4 regions of the Thalassospira sp. GO-4 genome follow, and region 3 is predicted to be linked to each of the others. Evidence: predicted binding sites of a transcription regulator. Region 3 holds the regulator's gene; each other region holds the start of a gene.
The links. The regulator PhoB, encoded in region 3, activates phosphate uptake and scavenging genes when phosphate is short. The targets are predictions, from matches to a motif close to TNTCATAAAACTGTCA.

Region 1 (5,265 bases), 660 kb from region 3:
GGCAATGCGTTCGCGCGGCAATTCGAAATCGAACAGATCGACTTTCATGGATCGGGATTATTCCGGTTGATTGGACAAACAATTGAAGGGGCGTTTTATGCGCCCCTTCGTTCAAAACCACAAGGCTTGGCGCGTCATATCAGCCCTGTGCCGGTTCCGCATTCAGGCGCGGCGTTACCACCGCCATCAACAGACGGAACGGCGCAAGACAGGTCAGCGCCATGATCACCTTGGCGGTGAAATCACCCAGTGCCCAGGTATCCCACGGAAGGCCGGTCCCGGCAAAGGCGATCGAAAAGAACAATGCCGTATCAACAGCCGAACCGATGCCAGATGAAACAAGCGGTGCTTTCCACCAGGTTGCCTGACGCAATTTGTCAAAGATGGTGACATCAAGCATCTGCGCAATCAGGAAAGCAGTACCGGACGCGATGGCGATCCGCGTGTCAGCAAGGATCAGCGACAACACAACAGCCAGGGCAAAGCCCGCCAGCACAACAATACGTGCGGCCCCTGCACCGCGTGCACGGTTGGTCAGATCGGTTACCAGAAACGCCACCGGATAGGTAAAGGCGCCGTAGGTCAGCCAATCTGCCAACACACCCGGAAGCGGGTATTCGACCAGAATGTTCGACGCGACAACAGTCGCTGCCATTGCCAGAATGCCGAAAATGATCGCTTTCATCTTTTCGTCCTTCAAAAAGGTGAACCCACGCATAACAAATCTCGCGGCCCACCTTACTGGGCGACGATCGAGACCGGGTTCGGATAACTTTGGTTGGGGCGCTGTTTACGCCCCGCCCCCCGTATGGTCAAGGAAAAACGGCGGCCAGGTTACCCTGACCGCCGCTGCAGATCGCTGCAAGTCGCCCCGGGGAAAGTGGGACGCCGTGCCGCGAAACTTTATTCTTATTGCAATTACAGCATGATACCGCGAATGGTGAAGAACAGCAGCGCCCCAAGGAAGGCACCGGCCGGAACCGTCACCACCCAGGCTGTTGCAATCGTCACCGCATAGCGACGGCGCACCAGAAGACGCTTGCGCAGTTTCTTTTCGGCCCGTTCGGCTTCGTTCGGATCAATCTGACGCAATGCTTCGAGATGTTCGTCGGACTGTTCGCCTTCCGGCGCGTCCACCAGCATCGGCGGTGCTACCTGACGACGACGATGCGACAGACTTTCACGCAGGAAACCGACACCAAATACCGCGCCGACCGCAATGTGGGTCGAGCTGACAGGAAGACCGAGTGCCGAGGCCACAATCACGGTCAATGCCGCCGAAAGCGCAACCGTATAGGCACGGATCGGATCAAGTTTGGTGATTTTGGAGCCAACGGTTTTGATCAGTTTCGGACCAAACAGGATCAGACCAGCCGAAATACCAAGTGCACCAATCACCATAACCCAGATCGGGATCGGGGCCTTGGTCACGATTTCACCGCTATCCACACCCGATACGATGGCTGCAAGCGGGCCAATCGCGTTGGCAACGTCGTTAGAACCGTGGGCAAAGGACAAAAGAGCTGCCGACACAACAAGCGGAATACGGAACAGCGATGCAATTTCCTTGCGCCGTCCGGTCATCGATGCCGATGCACGGATCACGGCCTTGCGGACCGGAATGACCGTAATGAAGAATGCGGCGATACCAATGGCAATCACAACCGGGGTATCGGCCTTCCAGATTTTCTTCACACCCTTCATCATCAGATACATCGAGAATGCCGAAACCATCACGCCCACAAGGATCGGAACCCATTTGCGTGCGGCCGCAACGCGGTCTTCGGTATAGATGATGCGGAATTTGATAAAGGCCAAGAAGCCCGCGGCAATCAGACCACCCAAAACCGGGGAAATCACCCAGCTCGCAGCAATGGTGCCCATGGTCGGCCAGTTGACAGCACCAAGCCCGACGGCAGCCATGCCAGCACCCATCACACCGCCAACGATCGAATGCGTGGTTGATACCGGCGCCCCGAGCCAGGTCGCCAGGTTCAGCCAAAGGGCAGCAGCCAAAAGCGCCGCCATCATCGCCCAGACAAAGGTCTGTGCATCAGGCATCTGGTTTGGATCGATAATGCCGTTCTTGATGGTCCCGACAACGTCGCCACCGGCAATGATCGCACCTGCGGCTTCGAACACGGCGGCAATCAAAAGCGCGCCAACCATGGTCAGTGCTTTTGAGCCGACTGCAGGACCGACATTGTTGGCAACATCATTGGCACCGATATTGAGCGCCATGTAACCGCCGATCACAGCAGCGGCGATCAGGAAGCCACTTTGCGGCAGTCCGCCCATGTGAAAGGCGACAAACGCACTACAGGCAAGCAGGAAAACAATGGCAAGACCAAGTTTTGCACTGATCGACGCAGTTGCGCCCATCCCGGCATCCATGCGCTTTTGCCACTTGAGGTCCTTATCCAGAGCAGTTTTTTTAACCGACATAATCAACCGTTACCACAAAAGGGAATCGACGCGCGGATCATGTCGAAGCCGAGCCCGTTTGTTAAGGTTTTTTTGCCGTTATATTACAACATACGAACAACCGTCTGAGGACAAACGAAAAACGGCCCCGCAATGCAGGGCCGTTTTCTGTGTCATCATGATGCCGCACACCTAGCGACCAAACTGATTCAAAAGCCCTTTCAAAAGGCCCTTTGCTGCATCTTCGGGTGAATTGCCACCCGATCCGGTATCACTGTTGCCAGAACTGCTTCCGCCAAGTGCCTTATCAAGGATGTTATCAAGAACCTTGACCGCAACCTTGTCCATGCGTCCGGTAATGACCGGATCATCGATCTTGCCTTTGGCATAAACGCTAAACGGCGGCAGTTCTTCGATCTTCTTGGAAAAATCGAAATCTGCGGTCGTATCCATCACCCATTTCGGAAGATCAAGCGTCGCATCGGCATCCGCCGTCCCGACACGCGAAAGCGCTTCGACACGGGTGGTCTTGGCAATGCCCTTGGTGATGGTGATGTCACCTTCAAGCGATTGCAACAGATCGTTGTTGCCAACCCCTTCCACGACCATTGCCTGTGGCCCCTGACGCAGCAGGGCTTCGATATTGAGCTTCGGATCACTCGACCGTTTTGCCGCATTGCTGAACCGGACTTCGGTCAAAACCAGATTGGCCGTGCCGTTCAGGGCCGAAACCAGACGGCGTGACGTATTGCCCGATGCCGTAACATCGAATTTAAGGTTCGCACCGCCAATAATCGTGTCATTGGCAACCTTGATCGGTGTCAGCCGTTCGATCCGCGCACCATCAAGATCCCCCTTCAGGGCAAGTTGCGGCACATCCGTGTTGCGTGCATCAAACGTCCCGTTGATGCCAAGATCACCATCCCCCAACAATCCCTTGAAGTTCGAGATCGTCAGAAGTCCCTGAACCAGGGTTGCCTTCAGATCCGGGTTCACAAGGCTGTAGGTATCGAAATCAAGCTGATCAAGCGCAATGGCGATATCGGCATCAATCGATCGCAATGCCGATACGTCAATGACGGTATCATCCCACGGCGTACCATCACGGGCATCAACACGTGTTGCGGTCATGCTTGCCGGCAGATTGAACGCGGCCTTGCGCGGACCACTGCCAATACCGGGCATAAGACCCGCGCGCTTTTGTGCTGGCACGAACGGATCGACGACCAGTTTGCCACCAGAAAGTGCGACAGTCAGTTTCGGCTGTGTCTGGCTGCCGTCAAAGGTCACCTTACCCGCGGTTTCGAACGCACCAAGCACAAGCTTCAGATCATCAAGTGCAACATTTTGCGCATTGCCCTTGACCGTGCTGGAAACAGCCAGTCGGCCAAGATTACCTGATGGCGTATAGGTCGGCGCAACCAGATCAAGCGCACGGTTCAGACTGGATGCCTGCACCGCCAGTTTGCCATCCAGTCCGGGATTGGCCCCCAGCATCTGCGACACCTCACCATCAAGTGCCACCTGCATAAGCGGGTTGGACACATCAAGCTTAAGGGTCGGACCGGTAATCGGACCATTCAGGCCAAGATTTGCCTGAATGCTTTTATAGCTGCTTGCCGGTGCCGGAAGCGTAATGCCCGCAAGCTTGGCAAGCGGTTCCAGTGTCTTTGCGGTTACCCGGACAGACAGATTTTCAAAAGCCGGAATATCGGCACTGCCATTAAAGGTACCCTTTGCCGATGCACTCAGCCCTGCGGCATCTGAAACGGCAAAATTGCCAAGGGTGATATCGCGCCCCTTGATGCTGCCATCAATCATGATCCCGCGCACCGCAACACCCGACGAAATGATTTCATCGGCAGCCAGCCGGTAATTTGCCGCCAGCCCATCAAGTGGCGCCAATGCGTCCTTGATGACCTTGACCATGTCTTCCTTGGCCGCGGTCGCGTTTGAAGCACCGTTCGCAGCCCCGCCGGTGGCGGACGTTCCGGTTGCGGTGCCATTGCCCGCGCTGCCCGACGTCGTTGCGGATGCATCGCCGCCGGTCTGGGCGGTTGCGACATACTGATCAATATTGATCCGGTCGAGCTTCAAGCCAATACCAAGTGCCGGCAGCCCCGACCCGCCAAGATTGGCAACAACCGCACCACGAATGGCGGTGTCATCAATTCGAAGATCAAGATCGGAAATGTTCAACTGATCGGGCGTTCCCTTGATCCCGCCAGTCAGCGAGAACCGGCGCAGCCTGTCTGCACGAACACCGTCAACATCAACACCCAGCCAACGGATCACCGCCCGGATGTTTTCCGATGCCATTTCATAGCTCAGCGCCGCAGACAGTTTGGGCTTTTCGCCGGAAATGCTGCCAAACACCGCAAAGTCGGTCCCGCCCGGAAGGCCGGCTGAAACCTCGTTCAGGGTGATCTTGCTGTTGGCAATCGCGGCATTGACCCGCGCATTGTGAACCGGGGTCTGATTATAAATAAGGGTTTCGACTTCAAAATCGATCGCAGCTGTCAGATCAGCCGGAATGATCGGTGCATTTGCACTGTCACCCTTTTTAACCGAGCTTTGCGACGGGATGGATTGCGCACTGCCATCGGTTGCACCGTCATTGCCCGTAGTTGCCGATCCGGCCGCACCTTTCGATGAAGGACCCGATGCTGCCCCGGCCCCGTCGCCCATATCGGCAAGAACCAGAATGCTATCAAGGTCAAGCTGGTTGAACCGCAATGCGACATCGGCACGCATGCTGGGTTCCTGATCAATGGCAATGGCGCCCGAACCACGGGTCTCGCCAAAGCGGATCGACAGATCATTTAATGTGACCGACTTTGC
Region 2 (5,265 bases), 1.5 Mb from region 3:
AAAATTGAATGTTCGGTCGCCGAAAATTCCGCCATCAGATCGGCTGCTTCGGACAGCAACAGACTGGATGCCTGTTCCATATCGCCATTGACCGTTTCAATAATGACCAGTTCATTTGACCTGATCTTGTCAAATGCATCACGGTAATCATCAAACAATGTCATGACTTCGCCGATGGTCTTTTTGTATTCCGCATCGGGTACTGTCTGGTTGATTTCAATCAGCCCGGTCTTGAGAAGGCCGAACTCGCTGGCTGCCTTTTCGCCAAAGCTGTCATCCTGACGCCCGATCAGAATATTGGAATAAAGACGCGCCAGAAGCGCATGTTCGCGCGCGGCCACCGCCTTTTTCAGGGCATCGATATTCTGAGTGGTTTCTGCACGTGCGATCAATGCATTGAGATCGGAAACGACCTTGATCCCGTCGGGCTCAAGCCGGTCCGTGATCAGGGCGTGATATTCATCACTCAGATCACGGACTTTTTCGAAATCCTGCATGTAGCGATCAAGTGCCCCTGATATTTTCTCGATCCGGGCACGATGTTCAGCTGATTCGAAACTTTGCAATGCCTTGTCAAGAATTGGGCGGATTTGATCGGCGATGACGAACACCTGTTCCGCGTCATGGGCGCTTGCCTTGTTGGCAAATTCGCGGGCATGACTTTTGAAACGCAAAAACCGCGTTTCAATCTGGGCAACAAGTGCGGCCTCTTCGACCCGCAACGCATATTCATCAACATCATGTGCAACTTTGGTGAAGCTGTAGAATGCGAATGCCAGCGCTGAGACAAGAATGACCAGCACTGCTGAAAACCCCAATAGAATCTTTGTCTTAACACCCAAGTTTTCCAAAAACGCCCCCGTCGGCGCAGAAGAAACACGCGACACCATCATACCCTCCGTGTTCGCAGCACCGCGCTACGATCTCTTTGATTACCAAGGTATCTGCTCATGACAGTCACTACCCTCCCCATATGGGGAGTACACAACCCTTGTTTTAGATAATCACAATATTGCAACTAACTTAAAGGTTTGGCGTAACATGCGAAATTACAAGGAAAAGTAAGGCCGACCTATCCAGAAGACCTGTATACCTGTCCTTTCGAATATGCCCGGCAGATCGGCCCAATTCGGCGGATCAGTTTCCCTGTTTGACAACACCAAACACCGTAATTTCCAGACAAGCTGGCAAACGCTGCAAAGCAGGGCAAACGCATTGGACCATCCCCTGCTATCAACCCAAGGGCATCAATAATCAGCCCCGGCACACCGGTTGATAAAACGCTGATTTACACGCGGAAAAACCGCGAAATGACGAGTAAGATCATGGGGATTTTCAAAGAATGCCTGATCTTTGCTTTGCAACTTCCAAGCGTGATCACATGCCTTCTGATATCCCGGCCGCAAACAACCGGGATATCGTGCATTTGCAATAAAGATTTAGCTATCGGGGTTAACCGCTGGTCAGGCGAAGTGGTTCCGGACCGGTTTCAACCACACCACCCGCGGCCATTGCATAGGCCTGTGGCACCATCAGCCGCACCGGATAGGGCGACAGACTGATTTCGCATGGCAGTTTTCCGGCACTTTCACCGTCAATCTGAAGCGGAGCCGGGCCACAATGGCTGGTGATCGTGATGCGTTCAGACCGCACAACCGAGACATCGCTTTGTTCATGCAACCTGTTTAACGTCAGGGCCAGCCCATAGCGCGACAATGCACCGATACCGTTGCCGGGCATCAGAACAACATCAAAACCGTTATCGGTCAGCTTCGCCGTCGGTGAAATAATGAATTCGCCGCCGTAATGCTGCGCATGGGTCACCACAACCCCGGCCACCCGATAGTTTTCCCGCCCGATATTGACTTCAAAGTCGCGATGACGCGGGAAAAAGATGTTCCGCAACCCTTCAAGAACATAGGCACCCTTGCCGATCATCCGCTTGAGCTTGAGCGACACATTGGCAACCGTATCGGCATCGGCCCCCATTCCGACCATCAAAAAGAAGGCCCGCCCATTGACCAGTCCGGGCCGGATCCAGACCTGACCAGGATTATTGATATAGTCGGCAATTGCCTTTGCCTTGCGTTCCAGCCCGACTTCGACGGCCAGAACATTCGCCGTCCCGAGCGGGATCACGCCAAGTGGCGGGACTTCGTGACCATCGATTTGGGCATCAAGAAGACCATTCAGCGCCTCGTTCAATGATCCGTCGCCGCCGGCAACAAACAGGCGTTGATGGGCACGCACCTTGCGCGCCAATTCACGGGCATGGCCGGGATGGGTGGTCTGCAACAATTCCACCCTGATCCCTGCATGTTGCAAAATCTTGGACAGAAACCGCTGTTTGTTCCCCCCCGCACGGGGATTGAAAATCACAGTCACATCGGCATGGGTCATTCAGAACATACTTCCGAAATAAAACCGAAATAAATCACACACACGCACTACCATATGAAAGAAAAAATGTAACAGTTGCTTTACAGAACGACGAAATTTCTGTGAACGGGTTATAAAATCACGTTTTTTATTTTAAACCGATACTGGTTGGGGACAGTATTCGGCACCTCGAAACGCCGAATTCCAGCCATCCTTTTGGCAGGATACGGAGGAGCGGCAATGACAGCGATGACGCTGCAACCGCATTACCGCACGGTCTGGATTTCAGACGTCCATTTGGGGACACGTGGATGTCAGGCAGATCTTCTTTTGGATTTCCTCAATGAAGTAACAGCAGATACCTATTATCTGGTCGGTGACATTATTGACGGCTGGCGGCTCAAGAAAAGCTGGTATTGGCCGGAAAGTCACCATGCTGTTATCACGACAATCATGGATAAGGCAAAAAATGGCGCCAAAGTCATCTTTGTCCCCGGAAACCATGATGAATTTGCCCGTGAATTTGTCGATATGACCTTTGGGCATGTCGATGTCAAAATGAACGATATCCACGAAACAGCCGATGGCAAACGCCTGCTGGTCATTCATGGCGATGAATTTGACGGGGTTGTCAAATATGCCAGATGGCTGGCCTATCTTGGGGACACGGCCTACAACCTGGCCATCGCCCTTAACCGTTACTATAACGGCATTCGCCGCCGCCTTGGATACGGTTACTGGTCGCTTTCGGCCTATCTTAAAAACCGGGTCAAAAACGCCGTTCAGTTCATCTGCAATTTCGAAAATGCCGTCGCCCACGAAGCCGCCAAGCGCAAGGTCGATGGCGTGGTTTGCGGTCATATCCATCATGCCGAAAAACGCATGATCGGTGATGTGCTTTATTGCAATGACGGAGACTGGGTCGAAAGCTGCACCGCCCTTGTCGAAGACAAGGATGGCAAGCTTGAACTTCTGCACTGGACCGAAATGCGCCAGATGGCCATGAGCCATTCCAGCCCCAGCCGGGACGCTGCAAGCACCCCGTCACTGGGTCTTGGCAAACTGATCTCCATGTTCCGCATTGCCCATGGCACGGACAATTCCGCATCGGGTGCGTCCAAAAAACGCAGCGATGCCCCGATTGGAAAGACTGCATGAAAATACTGATCGTAACCGATGCCTGGTATCCGCAGGTAAACGGTGTTGTCCGTACCCTTGAAACCGTACGTGGCGAGCTGGGCGCGATGGGACATGATGTTCACATCATTTCGCCCGATCAGTTCAAAACCGTTCCATGCCCGACCTATCCGGAAATCCGTCTGGCCCTGTTTGCCAAACGCAAGATGGCCAAAATGATCGAGGCATTGCACCCGGTCGCCATCCACATTTCGACCGAAGGCCCGCTGGGTCAGGCGGCCCGTTCCTATTGCCTGAAACACGGCTTGCCGTTTTCAACCGCCTATCACACGCGGTTTCCGGAATATATTCATGCGCGCTGGCGGCTGCCGCTGTCGATTTCCTATCGCGGGATGCGCAAATTCCATTCCAAATCACGCTCGGTCATGGTCGCCACCGAAAGCCTGCGTCAGGAACTGTCCGACTGGGGCTTTGAAAACCTACATATCTGGTCGCGCGGGGTGGATCTTGATCTGTTCCGGCCCCGACCAGACGCCTCATTTGGCGATTTCCCGAAACCACACTGGCTGTTTGTCGGGCGGGTTGCGGTGGAAAAGAATATCGGCCACTTCCTTGACCTTGACCTGCCCGGGACAAAGTTCGTGGTTGGCGACGGCCCGCAACTTAACGAGCTTAAGGGCAAATATCCCAATGCGCAGTTTCTGGGCAAAAAGGTTGGCGAAGAACTGGCAACAGCCTTTGCTTCGGCGGATGTCTTTGTGTTTCCAAGCAAGACCGACACCTTCGGCCTTGTGATCCTTGAAGCACTGGCATCGGGCACCCCGGTTGCTGTCTTCCCGGTTCAGGGACCAGCCGATATCGTGCGCGGCACCAAGGCCGGTGCGATTGATGCCGACCTGCGCGAAGCAGCCCTGGCTGCACTAGAGCTGACATCCGACGATGCCCGTGCATTGGCTGAACAATATAGCTGGCAGAATTCCGCCACCCAGTTCCTGCACAATCTGGCACCGTTTTCCGGTGGGTTTGACGGGATCGAGGCCGTCCGGATTTCGGTCGACGATGCCACCCGCCACAATGCGGGCACAAACCCGGCGACATCCCCGGATCAAGATCAGGAAAGCCTTGGCACAACTCCGGTCGGTCAACCCGCCCAGTAAGTGGCAAGCCCCGGGGAAACCGACGGAAAGCGTGGAACGGGTGAAGTTCTATTTGCGATAAAGGCTTTTGCGCAAAGTGCGATAAGCCAGAATACCATTCAACGCGTCCGTTCCCAGCCATCTGCGGAACGGACGCAAAATCATGTAAACCGGTCGCAAAAGCCTGATGACCTTGCGCAAAGGGACAAGTTGCCCGGCAGTCTCGCCCGCTGTGGCAACATAGGTTGCCCATCCTGACCGCAACAATTCCGGACGTTTTTTGAATTCGCGCTGAATGGAAAATACGAACAACAAAATGTCGCGGGCCTGCGCATCTTCCAATGGCATACGTGCATTCGGGTCTTCTTCAAAATCAATGAAGCCGATCTGGCCATCATCGCGTATCGTCATGTTTCGCAATAACGGTGCACCGTGCGACACACCCGATGCGTGCAGTCGCGCCAAAGCGGATGCAGCAGCAGTGATATGCTGTTTGACCCAGTCTTCATTGCCGGACCGAACATCATCTTCGATCCTGGTCTGAAGGATACCGCCATTGTCACCGATTGCGATCCAGTTCGCCCCTTCGCCAATCAGATCGGGCACAAGTACA
Region 3 (5,265 bases):
GCCCTTGCAATCCTTCTGGTCCAGGACGTGGCGGTTGGTCCGTTCCTGATCATGGTTCAGGCGGCGGGCAATGCCGGTACCGAAACCAGCCCGTGGATCAGTATTCTTCTTGGCTTCGGTTCTGTCGCCCTGCTTCTGGTCGCAGGACGGTATCTTTTGCCGCATCTGTTTCGCTATATCGCGTCGCTTAAAAACCCGGAACTGTTTGCGATTGGGACCCTGTTCGTTGTTCTTGCCGCCAGCACCCTGACCGAGGTTTCCGGACTTTCGATGGCACTTGGCGCGTTCATTGCCGGTGTAATGCTGGCCGAAACCGAATTCCGCCATCAGATCGAAGCCGATATCGCGCCATTCCGTGGCGTTTTCCTGTCGCTGTTCTTTATGTCGGTCGGGATGTCGGTCAATGCCAATGTTGTCTATGAACAGTTTGGCAGTGTGCTGCTGTGGCTGATTGCATTGCTTGTCATCAAGACGGCCGTTCTGTTTGTCTTGTCCTTGGCGATTCGGTTTGAACGGGGTTCGGCCCTTCGTGTTGCGATGAGCCTGGCAGCAGGCGGTGAATTTGCATTCGTCATGTTTGCACTGGCGGCCCAGAATGGTGCAATTCCGCGCGATCTTGCCGCGATGCTGATCCCGGTGGTTGCCTTGTCGATGGCATTGACACCGACCCTGATCAATCTTGGCCACCGGATCGAGGAAAAGCTGCATCCCAAGGAAGACGACCAGCTTGGCCCGATCTCGGATGAAACCGAAGGCATCCACCAGCATGTTCTGGTCATCGGCAGCGGACGTGTCGGCAGGGTTCTGGCGCGTCTTTTGAAAACCCGCGATATTCCGTTCATTGTTCTCGACAGTGATGCCCAACAGGTTTCGCGCGGCCGTGCAGAGGGGCTCCCCGTATTCTTTGCCGATGGGTCACGCCCGGAAACATTCCGCGCCGCCCACACCGATGAAGCGCGCATCGCGGTTGTTGCCATGGGTAACCCGCATGCAACCGAAAAGACCGTTGCGCTTCTACGTCAGCATTATCCGCATCTCAAGATCTTTGCCCGCGCCCAGGACATCACCCATATCGGTCCGCTGTCGCGCAGCGGGGCCGATGCGGCAATTCCCGAAGTACTGGAAACCGGCCTTCGGCTTTCGGATCATGTGCTGTCGGCCTGCGACGTGCCACAAGAAGACATTGATGCCGAAATCGCCAAGTTCCGGCGCGCTGACATGCTGTTGATGAACGAACTGGCACCAAGGACCCAGCGCAAAAAGGCCCCGGAACCGGCACAAGCAGCACCGGCATCAGAAGTCGCACCAGCGACAACACCATCTGCGGCACCTGCATCCGCGGCATCTGCATCCCCGGCGACCGCGAAGACAACAAAGGCATCCGGCACGGCTGCGCAAACCGCCAAAACCAAACCGACGGCAAAGAAACCTGCGTCGCGTGCCACGCCAAAGAAAACAACCGGGCGCAAGGTTGCGACAAAACCCGCCGCAACCAAAACAACGTCGGGCAAAACCACATCGGGCAAAAAAGCAGCGCCCCGCAAACCGGCGACAGAGACTGCGCCATCAGACAAGCCGGCAACATCCCGGTCAGGCCGCACCACACGTGGCAAAGCTAAAGACTAGCTAAATGCAAAACCCCCGCGGCCTGTGGCAACGGGGGTTTTGTTTGATCTGAGTGTCAGAATTTTTTCAGACGCGCCTAGCAACGAGCCCGCAGTCCGGCCTTGTGGCCGGATCAATCAGGCCGCAGTTTCCGAATCCAGCGCATAGCCGGCTGCCCGAACCGTCCGGATGATATCGCGGGTACCTTTGACATCATTCAGGGCCTTCCGCAGGCGGCGGATATGCACATCAACCGTACGGGTTTCGACATAAATGTTCGGTCCCCAAACAGCATTCAAAAGCTGCTCGCGGGAGAAAACACGCCCCGGATGTTCAAGGAAGTAGCGCAGAAGACGAAATTCGGTCGGACCAAGGTGGATGGCCTTGCCATTGCGGCTGACGCGATGGGCGGCAAGATCCATTTCGATATCGGAATAGACCAACTGCCCTTGTGGTTGCGCCGGACCGGATCGGCGCAGAAGTGCGCGAATACGTGCCAGCAACTCGCCAATCGCGAACGGTTTGGTGACATAGTCATCAGCACCGGTATCAAGCCCGCGAATGCGATCCCCTTCTTCGCCACGCGCAGTCACCATGATGACCGGCAAATCGCGGCTTTCGGGCTTGCGGCGGATCTGACGGCAAACCTCGATCCCCGACATGACCGGCAACATCCAGTCCAGAAGGACAAGATCAACATGCGTTTCAGCAAGAATTTTCAACGCTTCGTCACCGTCACCGGCTTCGACAACCTGCATCCCCTCACGTTCGAGGTTGTAGCGCAACATGGTTACGATTGCAGCTTCGTCCTCGACGATAAGAACCGTTGGGTCCATCTTCCTATGCTCCAGTGTCACTCATTCGGTTCGACAACAGCAAAGTTCGCTGCATCATTTTTTGGCCGGTCGATTGCCGGCAGGTCTTCGCCCTTGATCCGGTAATAGATCGTTTCGGCGATATTGGTGGCATGATCGCCAATACGTTCGATGTTCTTGGCGATGAACAGCATGTGGGTCGATGCCGTAATGTTGCGCGGATCTTCCATCATGTAGGTCAGCAATTCGCGGAACAGCGAATTGTACATGTCGTCGACTTCCTGATCGCGCGCCCAGACGCGTTCCGCCTTTTCGGCGTCACCTTCGATATAGGCGTCGAGAACATCCTTGATGATTTCCTGGGCCAGCTTGCCCATATTAGGGATCACCTGGACCGGACGGATCGGCGGGATCTGGTTCAGGACCTGGGCACGTTTGGCAATGTTCTTGGCCAAATCACCAATACGCTCAAGATCATTGGACAGCTTAAGCGCCGTCACGACCTGACGCAGGTCATCAGCCATCGGCTGGCGCAGGGCCAGAAGACGGACCGCAAAATCCTGCACTTCCTGTTCAAGAACATCGATACGATGGTCTGAAAGAATGACTTTTTCAGCCAGTTCCGAGTCACGCTTTACAATAGAGCGGATCGCAGAGATCAGCTGACTTTCTGCAAGCCCGCCCATCTGCGAGATGATGTTGTTCAGACGGGTCAGTTCCTCGTCGAACGAACTCACGATATGTGTTTTGTCGTCAGCCATTTATGCGTTCTCCTCGTATCGCTTAACCAAAGCGACCGGTAATGTAACCCTTGGTGCGGTCGTCTTTCGGGTTGGTGAAGATCTGATCGGTTTCACCAACTTCTACCAGCTTGCCAAGGTGGAAAAATGCGGTCCGCTGCGATACACGCGCAGCCTGCTGCATGGAGTGCGTCACGATCACGATCGTGTAGTTCGAACGCAGTTCGTCAATCAGCTCTTCGACCTTTGCCGTTGCGATCGGATCAAGTGCCGAGCACGGCTCGTCCATCAGAATGACTTCTGGGCTGACCGCAACCGCACGTGCGATGCAAAGACGCTGCTGCTGACCACCCGAAAGACCGGTAGCCGGGGATTGCAGGCGATCTTTGACTTCCTTGAGAAGACCGGCACGCTCAAGCGAGGTCATGACAATTTCATCAAGTTCGTCACGCGAATTGACCAGCCCATGAATGCGCGGGCCATAGGCCACGTTGTCATAGATCGATTTCGGGAACGGGTTCGGTTTCTGGAACACCATCCCGATACGTGCGCGCAGCTGAACAACGTCGATCCGCTTGTCATAGATATCGCGGCCATCAAGGGTCACCTTGCCATTGATGGTCACACCATCAATCGTGTCGTTCATGCGGTTCATGCACCGCAGGAAGGTCGACTTGCCACAACCCGACGGGCCGATCAAAGCGGTAACCTGACGTTCGACGATATCCAGATTGACATCGAACAGCGCCTGATTGTCGCTATAGAAAAGATTAAGGTCACGTGCCGTCATTTTCGGGCTTGCGACCGACGGCTCTGCCGTCATTGCGCTCTGGGATACAGCAGCCATTTTACCACTTCCGTTCAAATTTTTTGCGCAGATACACAGCCAGTCCATTCATCAGGATCAGGAAGGCCAGCAACACCATAATCGCTGCCGAGGTTTTCTCGACAAAGGCACGTTCCGGGCTGTCTGCCCACAGATAGATCTGGACCGGTAGAACCGTTGCCGGATCAAGTGCACCACCCGGGATATCAACGATGAAGGCAACCATGCCAATCATCAAAAGCGGTGCCGTTTCACCAAGTGCCTGTGCCATCCCAATGATCGTCCCGGTCAGAATGCCCGGCATCGCCAGCGGCAGCACATGGTGGGTTACGGTCTGAACCGGCGAGGCACCAAGACCAAGGGCCGCCTGGCGGATTGACGGCGGAACCGCCTTGATCGCTGCACGCGACGCAATGATGATGGTCGGCAAGGTCATCAGAGCCAGCGTCAAGCCACCGACAACCGGGGCCGAACGCGGCAGATGCATGACATTGAGATAGACCTCAAGACCAAGCAGACCGAACACAATCGACGGCACAGCAGCAAGGTTGTTGATATTGACTTCAACAATGGTCGTGAACCGGTTCTTCGGTGCGAATTCTTCAAGATAGACCGCCGCAAGAACCCCGATCGGGAAAGACAGGGCCAAGGTCACAAGCAGGGTATAGAACGACCCGACAGCCGCCCCCCAGATACCGGCAAGTTCCGGCTCGCGGGAGTCACCACTGGTAAAGAAGCGGGCATGGAACTGCTTTTCGACCGCACCGTCTTCGACCAGCGCATTGTACCATCCGATTTCCTGGTCATTGAGACGACGGCTGCTTTCATCAACTTCGGCATCGATATAGCCTTTGTTGAGCATGTCGAAATCATCACCGGAAATCAGCCAGATCTTGCGGGTCTGCCCGATCAGGTTCGGGTTTTCCATAACCCGTTCACGCAGATCATAGGACGCACCACCTGACACGATGCCATACAGATCACGGCGATCGCGGCGGCTGGTTACTTCGGGGAACCGTTCACGCAGGGACTGCTTGATCAGGCCGTCAAAGTTAGCCTTGCCGATAACGGCCGGATCACCCGTCCTGTCCGGATCGATTTCCGCCGGATCAAAGTGAACTTCAAGCTGAATGTAGGTCTGGAAGAATGCGCTATAGCCTTTGGAGACAATAGAGAAACCCAGAACAAACAAGGCCAGAAGCGCAACACCGATCGCGCTTAGTCCATAGATTTTAAAACGACGCTCAGCTGCGTAACGCTTTTTGATGTTACGTGCGAT
Region 4 (5,265 bases), 1.2 Mb from region 3:
GTCAACACCCGGTGCGGAACCACCGTGCGGCGGGGCGCCGAATTTGAATGCGTTAAGCATGCCACCGAACTGTTCTTCGACAACATCCTTGCCGTAACCGGCGATTTCGAACGCACGATACATGATGTCCGGGCGATGGTTACGAATGGCACCCGACGACAGTTCGATACCGTTACAGACGATGTCATACTGCCACGCCTTGATATCGAGCGGGTTCATGGTCTCAAGTGCTTCAAGACCACCCTGCGGCATCGAGAACGGGTTGTGGCTGAATTCGATCTTGCCGTCGTCGTCTTCCTCATACATCGGGAAATCAACGATCCAGCAGAATTTGAACATGCCTTCTTCACGCAGTTCAAGTTCGTCACAGACCTTGTCACGGACCTTGCCGGCGAATTTGGCGGCTGCCAGTGCCTTGTCACAGACAAAGAAGACCGCGTCGCCATTGGCAACACCGGTAATTTCCTTGATCTGGGCGATACGGTCAGCGTCAAGGTTCTTGGCAATCGGGCCTTTTGCTTCGCCGTCTTCGCCATAAACGATATAGCCAAGACCAGCCGCACCTTCATCACGTGCCCACGAATTAAGCTTGTCAAAGAAGCTGCGCGGACGTGCTGCGGCACCGGTTGCCGGAATGGCACGAACGACCGAACCTTTTTCGATGTTCGACGCAAAGATGCCAAAGCTCGAACCACGGAACGGCTCGGTCACATCGGAAATGATCAGCGGGTTGCGCAGGTCCGGCTTGTCCGAACCGTATTTCGCCATCGATTCATCAAACGGAATACGCGGGAACGGGAACGGGGTCACATCGCGACCACCGCCGAACTCGACAAAGATTTCGTACAGAACCGGCTCAATCGCGGCAAACACGTCTTCCTGGGTGGCAAAGGCCATCTCGAAGTCGAGCTGATAAAACTCGCCCGGCGAACGGTCGGCACGGGCGTCTTCATCACGGAAGCACGGTGCGATCTGGAAGTAACGGTCAAAGCCCGAAACCATCAGAAGCTGTTTGAACTGCTGCGGGGCCTGCGGCAGGGCATAGAACTTGCCCGGATGCATGCGCGACGGCACCAGGAAGTCACGCGCGCCTTCCGGCGAACTTGCCGTCAGGATCGGGGTCTGGATTTCCAGGAAGCCCTGTGCGGTCATTTTCTGGCGCATGGCCGAAATGACTTTGGAACGCAGAACGATGTTGGAATGCACGCTTTCACGACGCAGGTCGAGATAACGGTGACGCAGGCGGATTTCCTCGCCATATTCGACATCGCCAAAGACCGGCATCGGCAACACTTCGGCCGAAGACTGAACTTCGACATTCGATGCGTAAACTTCGATTTCGCCGGTCGGCAGATTCGGGTTGATGGTTTCTGCGGTACGTTTGACAACCTTGCCATCCACCGTGATCACGCTTTCGGCGCGCGCTTTATCAAGCGTTTCAAACAGCGGGCTGGAAATGTCGATCACGACCTGGGTGATGCCGTAATGGTCGCGCAGGTCAACAAACAGAAGGTTGCCGTGGTCACGCTTACGGTGAATCCAGCCAGACAGACGAACTTCCGCATCTGCGTCAGTCGCGCGCAGCGCATTACAATTGTGTGAGCGATAAGGATGCATTGTCATTCCAGGTTGCTTTATATTTTGGGCCGCAAATTTGGCCGCAAAGGTGCATGCCAGACCCGCGCTGTCAAACAAAAAACGCACCACAACGTGCCCGGCCCGAACAATTCGGGACGTTTTGCTGTGATGTGTCGGTTGCCGTTCAGACGCGGCGTCAAAATTTCAGCGGTATAAAACGCTCTCGGGGGCTGCGCGTCAAGTGCTGTCACCAGAGACAGTCAAATCATTCCGATCCGATTTTGACAGCCTGCAATTCCTTGACCTTGGTAAAGCCGATCAGCCTGCCGGTGCCAAATGCAATATCGGTCCAGTTTTCAACATCAAATTCAAAATGCGCCAACGCACATGTCGGGAATTTTCGCGCCATCGCGTCGCGCGCGACCTCGTCCCCGTCGCCAAACAGTGCCTGGGCGAATTGTTCCATCCCCGGATTATGGCCGATGAACATCACGGAATTTGCGTCCTCATGGGTGTGATGCAAACTTTCAAGCAGCACCCTTTCCCCCGCCATATAAAGATCTTCGCTATAGATAACGTCCGCATTGCTGGCAAAATCACGCCCAAGAAGGCCAAGCGTCTGAACCGCACGGGCGGCTGTTGAACACCACACCAGATCAGGGATCAAAGCCTGCTCGCGCAAGTAACGCCCCATAAAGGGGGCTGCCTTCTCGCCACGGCGGTTCAATTCCCGATCATGGTCGGCCCGACCGGGATCGGCCCAGCTTGATTTGGCATGTCTGAGCAACAGCAACGTTTTCATGTCTTTGGTCTTTACGGCCATGAAGGATGATCAAACGGTGTTCTTCCATGCCATATCAACGCCCGCGATGCCATCAGAAAAACTGACACATAAATTTAAGAAAATTGCACGGGCGCAAACAGTTATCCTATACTCCATTTGCAACCGGGACCTGTCGCATAAATTCAAAGACATTCCCTCAATCCGCAGGAGGCATAGCGTGACTCACGCCGCTGCAGTTCAATCAAGCGCGATCACCATTGATTCGGAAAGCCGCTTTATCAATCGCGAACTTTCGTGGCTGGCTTTCAACAATCGTGTTCTTGAAGAAGCCCAGAACAGCGGGCACCCGCTGCTTGAACGTTTGCGCTTTCTGTCGATTTCGGCCAGCAACCTTGATGAATTCTACATGGTCCGCGTCGCGGGCCTTGTCGGGCAACTTCGTGCCGGCATGACCAAAGTCAGCCAGGATGGCATGAGCCCGTCCGAACAGCTGCGCGCCATTACCTTTGATGCCAACCAGTTGATGCAGGATCAGCAGCGCATCTGGCGTCAGCTCAGCCGTGAAATGGAACAACAGGGCATCTCGGTCATTGATCAATCCGATCTGACCCAGACCGATCGCAAATGGCTTGATGGCTATTTCATGCGGGAAATCTTCCCGACCCTGACCCCGCTTGCGATTGACCCGTCACACCCGTTCCCGTTCATTCCCAACCTTGGCTTTGCCATTGTGATGCAGCTGTTTGACCCGGCGGATGGTCACAATATGCGCGGTCTGATCCCGGTCCCGCAAAAGATCGGCCGGTTCCTGCGCCTGCCCGGCCGGACCGAACGCTATCTTCCGGTCGAACAGGCAATCTTGCTTTATCTCGGCAAGCTGTTCCCGGGCTTCGATATGATCGAACATGGCTTCTTCCGCGTCATCCGTGACTCGGATGTCGAGATCGAAGAAGAAGCAGAAGACCTGGTGCGCGTTTTCAAAACCGCCCTTAAACGCCGCCGCCGTGGCAGCATCATCCGCCTTAAGGTCAATGCCGGCATGCCCGAAGACCTTCTGGACTTTGTGATCGACGAACTTGATGTCGCGCTCGAAGAAGTCGTCAAGGTTGATGGTCTTTTGGGCGTTGTCGATGTCAAACAGCTGATCGATTCCGATCTGCATCACGACTTGCTGTTTGCGCCCTATGCCGCGCGCTATCCGGAACGGGTGCGCGACTTTGGTGGCGATTGCTTTGCCGCGATCAGCAAAAAGGACCTGGTGGTTCACCACCCGTTCGAAGATTTCGACGTGGTGGTGCAGTTCCTGCTTCAGGCAGCGCGTGATCCCGATGTCGTCACCATCAAACAGACGCTTTACCGTACGTCGGAAAACAGCCCGATCGTCAAAGCCCTGATCGCCGCGGCCGAGGCCGGAAAATCCGTTACCGCCATGGTCGAGCTCAAAGCCCGCTTTGACGAAGAAGCCAACCTGCGCTGGGCGGCCGACCTTGAACGTGCGGGCTGTCAGGTGGTTTACGGCTTCCTTGACTGGAAAACCCACGCCAAGGTGTCACTGGTTGTCCGCCGTGAAACCCACGGCCTTAAAACCTATGTCCATTTCGGGACCGGCAACTATCATCCGATCACGGCCAAATTCTATACCGATATTTCCTTCTTCTCGTGCGATCCGGCACTGGGGCGTGATGCGGCAAGCATCTTTAATTTCATGACCGGCTATGCCACGCCGCGTTCTTTGGAAAAGATCGCGATTGCCCCGCATACCTTGCGCCCGACCCTTCTGACCCACATCGATCAGGAAATCGAAAACTGCAAGGCTGGCAAACCGTCCGGCATCTGGGCCAAGATGAACAGTCTTGTCGATCCGGTGGTAATCGATGCACTTTATCGTGCAAGCCAGGCGGGCGTTCATGTCGAACTGGTGGTGCGCGGGATTTGCTGTTTGCGCCCGGGTGTGCCGGGGCTTTCGGAAAACATTCGCGTCAAATCGATTGTCGGCCGGTTCCTTGAACATTCGCGCATTGTGGTCTTTGCCAACGGGGCCAAACTTCCGTCGCGCAAGGCCAAGGCATTCATCTCCTCTGCCGACTGGATGCCACGCAATTTGAACCGCCGTGTTGAAACCCTTGTTCCGGTTGAAAATCCGACCTGTCAGCGCCAGATTGTTGAACAGATCATGATTGCCAATCTCAAGGACACTGCACAGGCCTGGTATCTTCAGCCAGATGGCTCTTACGAACGTTGTGAAGCTGATCAAAAGGCATTTTCATCCCATCAGTATTTCATGACCAACCCGTCCCTGTCAGGTCGCGGCAGCGCCCTGAATGAAGAGGACCCGAATGTCCCCGTTCTGCAACTTGATGACTGATGCCGTCAAAATGCAGACACACGACCAACAGGTGCCACCAACAGTATGCTAACTGACCAACGGGCTTCCAACCGCATCGCGATCATTGATGTTGGCTCCAACTCTGTGCGCCTTGTGATTTTCGACGGCATGACGCGTGCCCCGATCCCGATTTTCAACGAGAAAGTCATGTGCGGACTGGGGCGTGATCCGGAAGATACCGGCAAGCTCAATCCCGAAGGGGTCGAGCTTGCCGTGGTCGCCATGCACCGGTTTGCAACGCTTCTGCGGGCGATGAAAGTTACCCATGTCGATGTGCTTGCAACCGCGGCGGTCCGTGCGGCCAGTGACGGTCAGCTGTTTTGCGATCGCATCGCCAAGGAAACCGGATTGACCGTCAAGGTGATTGACGGCCTTGAAGAAGCAAGGCTTTCGGCACTTGGTATTATTTCCGGCGATCCGGTTGCGACCGGCATCATGGGCGATATTGGTGGCGGGTCGCTCGAACTGGTTCTTCTTGATCAGGGCGAAATCAAAAAACGCGTCAGCCTGCCCTTGG

Region 1: the regulator PhoB is predicted to act here: its motif matches at 2,518-2,533, upstream of M9H61_RS19335 (inorganic phosphate transporter).
Region 2: the regulator PhoB is predicted to act here: its motif matches at 2,415-2,430, upstream of M9H61_RS09670 (diacylglycerol kinase family protein).
Region 4: the regulator PhoB is predicted to act here: its motif matches at 2,464-2,479, upstream of M9H61_RS01270 (RNA degradosome polyphosphate kinase).

Annotation. Positions count from the first base shown of each region.
Region 1 covers NZ_CP097807.1:4,257,849-4,263,113, reverse strand. Annotated here, with positions in the region: gene queA (tRNA preQ1(34) S-adenosylmethionine ribosyltransferase-isomerase QueA) at 1-48, opposite strand, end outside; gene M9H61_RS19340 (VUT family protein) at 140-685, opposite strand; gene M9H61_RS19335 (inorganic phosphate transporter) at 919-2,445, opposite strand; gene M9H61_RS19330 (AsmA family protein) at 2,617-5,265, opposite strand, start outside.
Region 2 covers NZ_CP097807.1:2,060,128-2,065,392, forward strand. Annotated here, with positions in the region: gene M9H61_RS09660 (methyl-accepting chemotaxis protein) at 1-803, opposite strand, end outside; gene M9H61_RS09665 (hypothetical protein) at 793-954, shown strand; gene M9H61_RS09670 (diacylglycerol kinase family protein) at 1,453-2,400, opposite strand; gene M9H61_RS09675 (UDP-2,3-diacylglucosamine diphosphatase) at 2,620-3,537, shown strand; gene M9H61_RS09680 (glycosyltransferase family 1 protein) at 3,534-4,673, shown strand; gene M9H61_RS09685 (lipopolysaccharide kinase InaA family protein) at 4,722-5,265, opposite strand, start outside.
Region 3 covers NZ_CP097807.1:3,600,821-3,606,085, reverse strand. Annotated here, with positions in the region: gene M9H61_RS16505 (cation:proton antiporter) at 1-1,626, shown strand, start outside; gene phoB (phosphate regulon transcriptional regulator PhoB) at 1,743-2,441, opposite strand; gene phoU (phosphate signaling complex protein PhoU) at 2,459-3,181, opposite strand; gene pstB (phosphate ABC transporter ATP-binding protein PstB) at 3,204-4,007, opposite strand; gene pstA (phosphate ABC transporter permease PstA) at 4,009-5,265, opposite strand, start outside.
Region 4 covers NZ_CP097807.1:248,791-254,055, reverse strand. Annotated here, with positions in the region: gene aspS (aspartate--tRNA ligase) at 1-1,617, opposite strand, end outside; gene M9H61_RS01275 (histidine phosphatase family protein) at 1,844-2,401, opposite strand; gene M9H61_RS01270 (RNA degradosome polyphosphate kinase) at 2,580-4,727, shown strand; gene M9H61_RS01265 (Ppx/GppA family phosphatase) at 4,773-5,265, shown strand, end outside.